3 regions of the Paeniglutamicibacter kerguelensis genome follow, and region 3 is predicted to be linked to each of the others. Evidence: predicted binding sites of a transcription regulator. Region 3 holds the regulator's gene; each other region holds the start of a gene.
What was found. Region 3 encodes LexA, which represses DNA repair genes until DNA is damaged. Its sites were predicted from a motif close to TCGAACANNTGTTCGA; they were not measured.
Positions count from the first base shown of each region.

Region 1: ruvA (Holliday junction branch migration protein RuvA) is a predicted target of LexA. The motif match lies at 1,561-1,576, and genes of this name have one in related genera.
Region 2: JOF47_RS08120 (DNA polymerase III subunit alpha) is a predicted target of LexA. The motif match lies at 2,022-2,037, and genes of this name have one in related genera.

Region 1 is NZ_JAGIOF010000001.1:1,762,419-1,765,690, reverse strand. Features, by position in the region: gene pdxT (pyridoxal 5'-phosphate synthase glutaminase subunit PdxT) at 1-103, shown strand, start outside; gene JOF47_RS08025 (YebC/PmpR family DNA-binding transcriptional regulator) at 106-861, shown strand; gene ruvC (crossover junction endodeoxyribonuclease RuvC) at 868-1,470, shown strand; gene ruvA (Holliday junction branch migration protein RuvA) at 1,628-2,245, shown strand; gene ruvB (Holliday junction branch migration DNA helicase RuvB) at 2,255-3,272, shown strand, end outside.
Region 2 is NZ_JAGIOF010000001.1:1,786,547-1,789,818, forward strand. Features, by position in the region: gene JOF47_RS08120 (DNA polymerase III subunit alpha) at 1-1,902, opposite strand, end outside; gene JOF47_RS08125 (dihydrolipoyl dehydrogenase family protein) at 2,164-3,272, opposite strand, start outside.
Region 3 is NZ_JAGIOF010000001.1:823,112-826,383, reverse strand. Features, by position in the region: gene JOF47_RS03655 (histidinol-phosphate transaminase) at 1-997, opposite strand, end outside; gene JOF47_RS03650 (LysM peptidoglycan-binding domain-containing protein) at 1,109-1,489, opposite strand; gene lexA (transcriptional repressor LexA) at 1,776-2,495, shown strand; gene JOF47_RS03640 (ATP-dependent DNA helicase) at 2,598-3,272, opposite strand, start outside.

The DNA of each region.
Region 1 (3,272 bases), 940 kb from region 3:
AGTACGTTCGGGAAACCTGCTGGCGACGTCCTTCCACCCCGAGGTGACGGGCGAACGCCGCATTCACGAATTATTTATCCACATGATCAGAGGAGAAGCGTAAGCATGTCCGGCCACTCCAAATGGGCAACCACCAAACACAAGAAGGCTGCAATTGACGCCAAGCGCGCCAAGTCCTTCGCCAAGCTGATCAAGAACATCGAGGTCGCGGCGCGAGCCGGCGGCGCCGATATGGCTGGCAACCCGGCCCTGGAACTTGCGGTTTCCAAGGCAAAGAAGACCTCGGTTCCCAATGAAAACATTGACCGCGCCGTCAAGCGCGGCGCCGGTTTGACCGGTGAAGTCATCGACTACACCGAGATCATTTACGAAGCACGCGGCCCGCAGGGTTCGGCCCTGCTGATCGAGTGCTTGACCGACAACAAGAACCGCGCAGCCTCCGAGGTTCGCCTGGGCATCACCCGCAATGGCGGTTCCGTAGCCGATCCAGGATCTGTTGCGTACCTCTTTGCCCGCAAGGGTGTTGTCGGCCTGCCGAAGAATGGCCTGACCGAGGACGACGTGCTCATGGCAGTCCTCGACGCCGGCGCCGACGAGGTAAAGGAAGTCGGTGACTCGTTCGAGATCCACAGCGAACCGACCGACCTGCGCGCCGTCGTTGCAGCCCTTGAGGAAGCCGGCATCGAGTACGAGAGCGACGAAGTTGAATTCGTTCCCTCGATGCAGGTCGAGCTGGACGCCGAGGCGGCCCGCAAGTTCCTGAAGCTGGCGGAGGCACTCGAGGAACTCGACGACGTCCAGAACGTCTACTCGAACGCCGACATCAGTGCCGAGGTCATGGCAGAACTCGAAGAGGCCTAGGCCCCTTTGGCTCTGCGAGTGGTCGGCGTCGACCCCGGACTGACCCGTTGTGGGCTGGCCGTGGTCGACGTCGAACCCAACCGGCGTGCCACGCTCATCGATGTCAAGGTCATCGGCTCCGAACCGGACCTGCCGCTTGACCGGCGCCTTCTGGTCATAGCCGACGGCATCGACGCGTGGCTTGACCAGCACAAGCCCGATGTCGTGGCACTCGAGAGGGTCTTCAGCCAGCTCAATGTCAGCACCGTGATGGGCACTGCACAGGCCTCGGGCATCGTCATCGTTGCGGCGGCCCGCCGTGACATCCCCGTGGCGCTGCACACCCCCACCGAGGTCAAGGCCGCGGTGACGGGTTCCGGCCAGTCCAACAAGCAGGCGGTCGGCAAGATGGTCGCCAAGATCCTGCGCCTGGACGAGCCGCCCTCTCCCGCGGACGCCGCCGACGCCGCGGCCCTTGCCATCACGCATGGCTGGCGCGGTGCGGCATTCGGCTCCGCCGGCGCAGCGGCATCGGCTTCCTCCCCGCGCAGCGGAACCTCTGGCCTGACCCCGGCCCAGCGAGCCTGGATCGCCGCCGAGGCCAAGGCCCGAAGCGTCAAATCACGCTAAACGGGTTGGACGGGAACCGGCTTGGCGCCGGTTCCCGGGTTCGGCGGGCGATCAAATCCACGAACAAATTGCGTCCAGCCTGTAAGCTGTTCGTAGATATATTCGCATTGCCGGTCGTTGGTTGCCGGCAAACCCCAAACCACCGGAGGTCGGCCAGATGATCAGTACGCTCAGGGGAGTGGCGCAGCAAGTCAACCTGAACAGCGCGGTCATCGAGGTCGGCGGCTTCGGCATGCTCATCCAGGCAACCCCGCAAACCCTGTCCACCCTGCATGTGGGGCGCGAGGCATTGGTGCACACCTCCATGGTGGTCCGCGAGGATTCCATGACGCTCTTCGGCTTCGCCAGCGGCGAGGAGCGAGAAGTGTTCGAGGTCCTCGTCGGCGTTTCGGGCATCGGCCCGCGCACCGGGCTTGCCATCCTTTCCGTGCACACCCCGGAGGACGTCCGCATCGCGGCAAGCACCAAGGACACCAAGGCCTTCACCAAGGTTTCGGGCATCGGACCCAAGGGCGCCGAACGCATCGTGCTGGAGCTTTCAGGGAAACTCGCCCCGACCGGCGCCGTGGCAACCGGCGGCGTCGCCGTGGCCCCGGCATGGGAGCCGCAGGTCATCGAGGCGCTCACCGGCCTGGGCTGGACCGAGAAGGACGCCAACAAGGCCCTCGAGGCGTTGGCCAAGTCCGATCCGGAAATCACCACCAACGGCAGTGTTCCCGAGATCCTGCGGGCCGTGCTGCGTTCCCTGGGCCGCGGCACGCGTCCCGGACTCTAGGAGTAGACAATGAGCGAATCCGGCATCCTCACCAACGCAGGTTCCGAACCCGAAGAGCGTGTGCTCGAGGCGGCGCTTCGTCCCAAGAACCTCGACGACTTTGTGGGGCAGGCCCGGGTCCGCCAACAGCTCTCACTGGTGCTTGAAGCATCGAAGATCCGTGAGCGCACGGCCGACCACGTGTTGCTCTCGGGCCCCCCAGGCCTGGGCAAAACGACCCTGTCCATGATCATCGCCGCCGAAATGAATGCGCCATTGCGCATCAGCTCGGGTCCGGCGATCCAGCATGCTGGCGACCTGGCAGCCATCCTTTCGTCGCTGACGGAGGGCGAAGTGCTCTTCCTGGACGAGATCCACCGCATGAGCCGTCCCGCCGAGGAAATGCTGTACATGGCCATGGAGGATTTCCGTGTCGACATCATCGTCGGCAAGGGCGCCGGTGCCACGGCCATCCCGCTCGAACTTCCCCCCTTCACACTCGTCGGTGCCACCACGCGCGCCGGCCTGCTCCCCGGCCCGCTGCGCGACAGGTTCGGGTTCACCGGGCACCTGGAGTTCTACAGCACCGAGGAACTCGAACTGGTGCTGCGCCGTTCGGCCATGATGCTTTCCCTGAAGGTCAACTCCGCGGCTTTCAGCGAAATTGCCTCGCGTTCGCGTGGAACTCCCCGTATTGCCAACCGCCTCCTGCGCCGCGTGCGCGACTGGGCCTTGGTGAACAGGCTGGAAAACATCGATGCACGAGCCGCATCCGCCGCACTGGACATGTATGAGGTTGACGCGCGCGGCCTTGACCGCCTTGACCGTTCGGTGCTGCACGCACTGTGCACCAAGTTCGGCGGGGGACCGGTGGGCCTCTCGACCCTGGCCATCGCCGTCGGTGAGGAAACCGAAACCGTCGAGACGGTTGCCGAACCCTATCTGGTGCGCGAGGGGCTGCTCGGGCGTACCCCTCGCGGACGCATTGCCACCGCGGCGGCCTGGGACCACCTTGGCCTGCGCATGCCGGCAGAGGCGGTCTTCGCCG
Region 2 (3,272 bases), 960 kb from region 3:
GATGTAGGCGGGGATTTCCCCCGGGTGTTTGCCTTGGTGTCCCCCCGCTTTGGCGACTGCTTGTGCGCTGGGGTGGATGCGTTGGATTTCGGCGAGCGCGTAGGTGATGGCCGATTGCATGCGTACCCCCAGGACGTCGAGCTTGAGCAGTCCCATGGGATCCATGTCGTGTTTGTCGTATTGGCTCATGGGGAGGTTCAGTCCGCTGGGTTGGACGGGTGTCCGGTCCAGGAGTGTGTTGTTGGAGAGGATGACTCCGCAGGGGTGCATGGAGATGTGTCTTGGCAGCCGGTCGAGGCGTTCGGTGAGGTCCACGAGCAGGTCGAGTTGCTTTTCGGTGCCGAGGCGGTCGGCGAAGGGTGCGAGTTCGGGTTTTTCGTTCAGGGCGTCGCGGAAGGATGAGGCGGAGAAGCGCCAGAGCTGTTTGGCGATGACGTCTATGTCTTCTTCCTCCATGCCGAGGGCCGTTCCGGCGTCGCGTACCGCTCCCCTGGCGCGGTAGCCGTTTTGCATGCTCATGAGGCTGACGCGGTCGGCGCCGAAGCGGGTGAAGATTTTTTGGTAGATGTTGTGGCGTTGGGCGGATTCGACGTCTATGTCTATGTCCGGCAGGGTGGCACGGTCGCGGGAGAGGAAGCGTTCGAAGAGCAGGTCGTGGGTGATGGGGTTTACCTGGCTGATGCCGGTGAGGTAGTTGACCAGCGATGAGGCTCCGGAGCCGCGTGCGGCGGAGCGTATGCCCATGTGGGTGATCATGTCGCTGACTTCCGCGACGGTGAGGAAGTAGGGGGCGAAGCCGAGGTCTGCGATGGTACTTAGTTCTTCCCCTAGGCGTTGGCGCATCAGGGGGTTGTTGCTCTCCCCGGGGATGAGCCTGCCGATGCCGGCTTCCGCGCGTGCGGCAAGTTCCCGGTTGGGTTCGCCGGTGATGCCGATGATGTGGGCTTCGGGCACTATGGGTATTCCCCATCCGGTGTCATTGACGGGGTCGAGGCGTGCCCAGTCGGCGAGCGCCGAGGTGTTTTGCAGGAGTGTTGTCCCTATCCGGTGGCTTGTTGCCTCGCGGGCGATTTCCGCGGCGAGGTGGCGCATGTGCCTTGTGGTCTTGAGCCAGCCTTGTCCGTTGGGTTGGATGTCGTTGAGGGTTTCGAGGGAGGTGAGTGCACGTGCGGAGTCCAGGACGTCCGCGGTTGCCGCGCCGTCGGGTTCGGCGTATCTGACGGCGTTGGTGAGGATGGGGGCGATGTTTGCCGTTTCTGCGCAGCGGAGCATGCGGATGGCGTGTGCGGTGCTGAGCCGTTCCCCGGGGTTGTTCAGGTGGGTGACGATCTCTACCCGTAGTGTTCTCTCCCCCAGGAGTGTGCGCCATCGGTGGATGCGGGTGCGGGCCTGGTCGTAGCGGTGGTGTTGGGTTGCCAGGCCCACGTCGGAGTTTGGTCCCAGCAGGATGGTGAGCAGTGGTTCCCCCGTGGGGTCGAGGGCATGGGTTGCCAGTTCCCCGGGGGTGATGCCTATGTGTTGTTTGCGTATCCCGTGGGGTGTTGTTGGTTGGTGTGCGGCGGAGACTAGGCGGCAGAGGGCCTTGTAGCCGGCTCCGTTGCCGTGTCCCTTGGCCAGGATGATGATTCGCCCGGAGACGCGCAGGGGGTTGCGTGTCTTGCCGTCGTTTGTCTGGCGGGCGGGTTCGAGGGTTGCCAGGTCCACCCCCAGGATGGGGTCCATCCCGTGCTTGATGCAGGCCTTGAGGTGTTTGATGCTTCCGTAGAGTCCGTCGCGGTCGGTGATGGCCAGTGCGTCGGCACCGTCGGCGAGCGCCGCCTGGACAAGGTCCTCGGGCCAAGAAACTCCGTAGTGCGCGCTGAAGGCGGAGGCAACATGCAGGTGGGTGAAACCCGTGGGCATGTCCGGCCCTCCCTTCGCAGCGCCCCTTTCGTTTGCCGGGTGCGGGTTTGAAGGTTTTTTGTCGCTTCGGTGTGGGAGCAACATGGGCCATCCGCCGTGCAGGGGTAGAGCCATCATATTAGAACACGTGTTCTAATCAAGTCGCGTTGGGACCTGCTTGCCGCCCGCACGCGTCCGTGCCGCATTGCTTCGGGCAGTGAACAGGGATTATGCGGTTCGCATGAGATGGCACACCAACGCTTGGCTCTTTGTCGAGCGGACCTATCCGGAGTGCTCGAGCTTGTCGAGCGCCACGAGGTAGGCCTCGTTGTAGCTGGGGAATTGCGGGACCTGGTCACGCAGGACCGAAAGCGGGATGTGCGTTCTAATGGCGAGGGCCGCCTGGTGGATCCATTCGCTGGCTTGCGGCGCCACCGCCCAGGCGCCAATCATGACTTGTTGCCGCCGGTCAATCAGGATGCCCAGGTCCCCTCGCGGGTTTTGTTCGTATGTCCATGGCCGGGCAATGGTTTCGGGCAGGTTCACACTGACGGCTTCGGTCTCGAGGTCGATCAGGTCGGCCTGCTCCCGCGTGAGTCCGACCGCTGCGATTTCCGGGTTCGCGAACACCACCCGCGGGATTCCTCCATAGCCGGCGTTTCGCTCCTTCCCCAGGATGCAATCGGCTACGATGCGGCCCTGGTATTTGGCGACATGCGTAAAGGGCATGATTCCGGTGACGTCACCCACCGCCCAGAGTCCTTCGGACGATCGACAGTGCTCATCCACCTGCATGTATCCCTTGTCGTCCAGCAGGCCTCCGGCGAGTGAGATGCCCAGCCCCTCGGTGCGCGGGGTCCGTCCGGTGGCGAAGACGACGGCGTCCACGGCCAGTTCGTTTCCGTCACCCAGCGTCAGCACGCTTCGCCCTCCCTCGGCTCGCCCCTTGGCGATCGAGCCGTTCATGCGCACATCCACCCCCGACTCCCGCAGATAGGCTTCGGCGAGCGCAGCGACCTCGGGCTCCTCGCGGCCCAGCAGGCGCCGGCTCCTATTGAGCAGCGTGACACCCACTCCGAATCCGGCCAGAAATGTGGCGGTTTCCAGTGCAACGGCGCTTCCGCCCACAATGGCCACCGATTGCGGCAGCTCCGCGAGCGTGTACAGCTCGCGGTTGCCCCATGCGGTGATTTGGTCCGACCCCGGGAAGGAAGGGAATATCGGCGCGGTTCCGGTGGCGACGATGATGTGGTCGGTCAGGTATTCCCGGCCGTCGGCCTGGATGCGGCCGGGCCCCGCAATGACGGCTCTCGCGCGGACAACCTGTGCTCCACGCCGCAGGTAGCCCTCGGCCTCGGCGCTGTCATCCAGATGCCTGGCCATGTAGTCGC
Region 3 (3,272 bases):
TGACTCCGGCTTCCAGCAGGCCCTCCCAGATGTACCGGGGGTTCTCGAGGCCGCCGAAGAACACGAAGTTCGAGTCCGACGACGCAGGGTTCAAGCCCATGCGGGTCAGCTCGTTGACGATCCGGTCGCGCTGGGACTTGATGTCCTCGACGTTGGCCAGCAGCGCCTCGACGTGCTTGAGCGCGGCATTGGCCGTCGCCTGGGTCACCGCCGAAAGGTGGTACGGCAGACGGACCAAGCGGATGGCATCGGTGACCTCGGGAGCGGCGGCGAGGTAACCAACCCTGGCCCCGGCCAGGGCGAAGGCCTTGGACATGGTGCGTGAGACGATCAAGCGCTCGCGGCCCGGCAACAGGGACAGCGCCGACAGGGTTCCGTTGTGGGCAAATTCCGCGTAGGCCTCATCCACGATGATGATGGCATTGCTTGCGGCACCGGCCTCGTAGACGGCCTCGACGACATCCAGGCCCAGGGCCGTACCCGTCGGGTTGTTGGGTGAGCAAAGGAAAACGATGTTGGGTGCCGCGGCGCGCACCTGTTCCGCGGCATCGGCTGCGGACAGGGCATAGCCCTCGGAGCGAACACCGGCAATGTATGCGGTGTCGGTTCCGCTGGCCAGCAGCGGGTACATCGAATAGGTGGGAGGGAATCCCATGACCGTGCGGCCCGGTCCGCCGAATGCCTGCAGGATTTGTTGCAGCACTTCATTGGATCCGTTTGCCGCCCAGATATTCTCGGCATTCAGGTCGTGGCCGAGGTAGGCTGCCAGGCGCTCACGCAACTCGGTGAATTCACGGTCGGGGTAGCGATTAAGTCCCAGCGCCGCAGCGGACACTTCCTCGACGATCGCGCGATGAACGGCTTCGGGCAACGGATGGGTGTTTTCATTGACGTTCAGCTGGATCGGTACGTCAATTTGGGGTGCGCCGTAGGGTTCAAGACCTTGAAGATTCTCTCGCAGGGGCAATTTTGCCAGGCGATTTAGCCGTTCATTCACCCCATAAGTCTAGGGCGCGCGGTCCAAGGCATCAGAATCAGCAATGTGGAACGGGGTAACAATCGGTTCGCAATGACGCGGGGGTCACATCCGCCGTCTGCGGGGCGGCAGCTAGCGTGCCGTTGGAATGTAGAGTTCCGTTCCCGCGTACAGGACGTCTCCCTCAAGGTTGTTGATTTCGGCGATCTGGCGCACCGCTTCGCGGGGGTCAAGCTGGGGCGCGAACTGGCGAGCCAGCCCCCAGAGCGTGTCGCCTTCGATCACGGTGACACTGAGGGCGGCGACACCCACGGGCACGTCGGCAGAGGCCTTGGCCGGTGACAGGAACAAGCCGAGAAGCATGAGTACACCCATGCTGGCCATGAAGATCGGCATGGCGATCAAAACGAATTTCCCGCGGCGCGTCAACCGCAGCGGAGCCTCCTGCGGTGCGTGGTACGCGATGGGATCCGGAACGAGGTGGAGCGGGGCCGAGAGAGCAGAGTTTGCCATGTCTTTGCCTTTCCTTAGAGATACGACGGGCCGATGCGAGTGGGCCACAAATCGAACAAGCTTCTATCGTTCGAACACATTTTTCGAATATGTGTTCGTAGTTCGCAAGTTATTTCTAGCACTTTTCAACGACACGTGTCCAGATCGGTTCGAACAAATCTTTGAAAGGGTCGCCGCCGTCCACTAAGATAAGTGTTGTGGAACGGTGAATTCACTTCATCACTCCGCACCGACAAATTGCGGAACGCGCGGGCCAACCGCCGACGATCGGGATGAGGCACACAGAATGACGACCGAACAACGAACCCCTCGGCGAGACGCGAAGAGCCTGACCATTCGCCAGAAAAAGGTTCTCGAAACGATCCAGCGCTCGGTCAGTGCCAACGGCTACCCGCCTTCCATGCGAGAGATCGGTGACGCGGTGGGCCTGGCCAGCCTCTCGAGCGTGACGCATCAGCTGAGCCAGCTCGAAAAGCTTGGCTATATCCGTCGCGATCCCCGACGTCCGCGCGCCATGGAAATCCTGCTGCCTTTGCAACTCAAATCCGACACGAAACTTGAAGTGGTTTCCGGTCAGGCCGAGCTCAAGGCCGCGAACGGAATGAATGTCTCGGAACTGACCACTTCGGCGGATACCGCCATGGTTCCATTGGTGGGCCGAATTGCTGCGGGCAACCCGATCCTCGCTGACCAGGCAGTGGAAGACGTGTTTGCGTTGCCGCGCCAGCTCGTAGGTCATGGCGAACTTTTCATGCTCAAGGTCAGCGGCGATTCCATGATCGATGCCGCCATTTGCGATGGCGACTGGGTTGTCGTGCGACGTCAGCAAACAGCAGTCAACGGCGACATCGTTGCGGCGCTGCTCGACGACGAAGCCACGGTGAAAACCTTCCGCCAGCGAGATGGCCACACCTGGCTGCTGCCCCAGAACTCCCGCTACGAACCGATCCTCGGTGACGCGGCAACGGTCATGGGCAAAGTGGTTTCGGTCATGCGCTCCATCTAGGGACGTCACAGGCATATCAATGAGGAAGGGGCCGGTCGAATCGACCGGCCCCTTCCTCATTGGTTTATTGACGCCTGCGCTCCCAATGGACCGCAATGTCTCCTAGGTTTCGTTGAGCCGTTCCAGCGCGGCCAACACCGTCGGCTTGTCCGGGGTGGCCCACAATGGCGGCAAAGAGGCCCGCAGGAAGCTTCCATAGCGTTCCGTTGCCAGACGCGAGTCCAGGACGGCCACGACTCCGCGGTCGTTGACCGAACGAATCAAGCGTCCCGCACCCTGTGCCAACCTGACAGCGGCGTGGCTCGCCGCCACGGCCATGAACCCGTTGCCGCCGTGTTTGGCGACATCCCGGCTGCGAGCCGAGGAAAGCGGGTCGTCGGGCCGGGGGAACGGGATCTTGTCGATGATCACCAGGCGGCACGCGTTGCCCGGCACGTCGACGCCCTGCCACAGGGTCATGGTTCCGAAGAGGCAGGTGTCCGGTTCGGCGGAGAACTGGTCGACCAAGGCCTTCATGCTTGATTCGCCCTGGCACAAAATCGGAATGTCCAACCGAGAACGCAGGATCTCGGCTGCTTCCTCCGCTGCGCGGCGCGAGGTGAACAGCGCCAGGGCCCCTCCCCCGGAAGCCTTGATGAGGTCTTCGATCTCGCTGAGCATTTCCTGCGACATCTGGCGCCCCGGCTTGGGCAGGTGCTTTGCCACATACAGGATGCCCTGCTTGGGGTAGTCGAAGGGGCTTCCCACATCGACGCCGTTCCATGTTGGTGCGCCGTC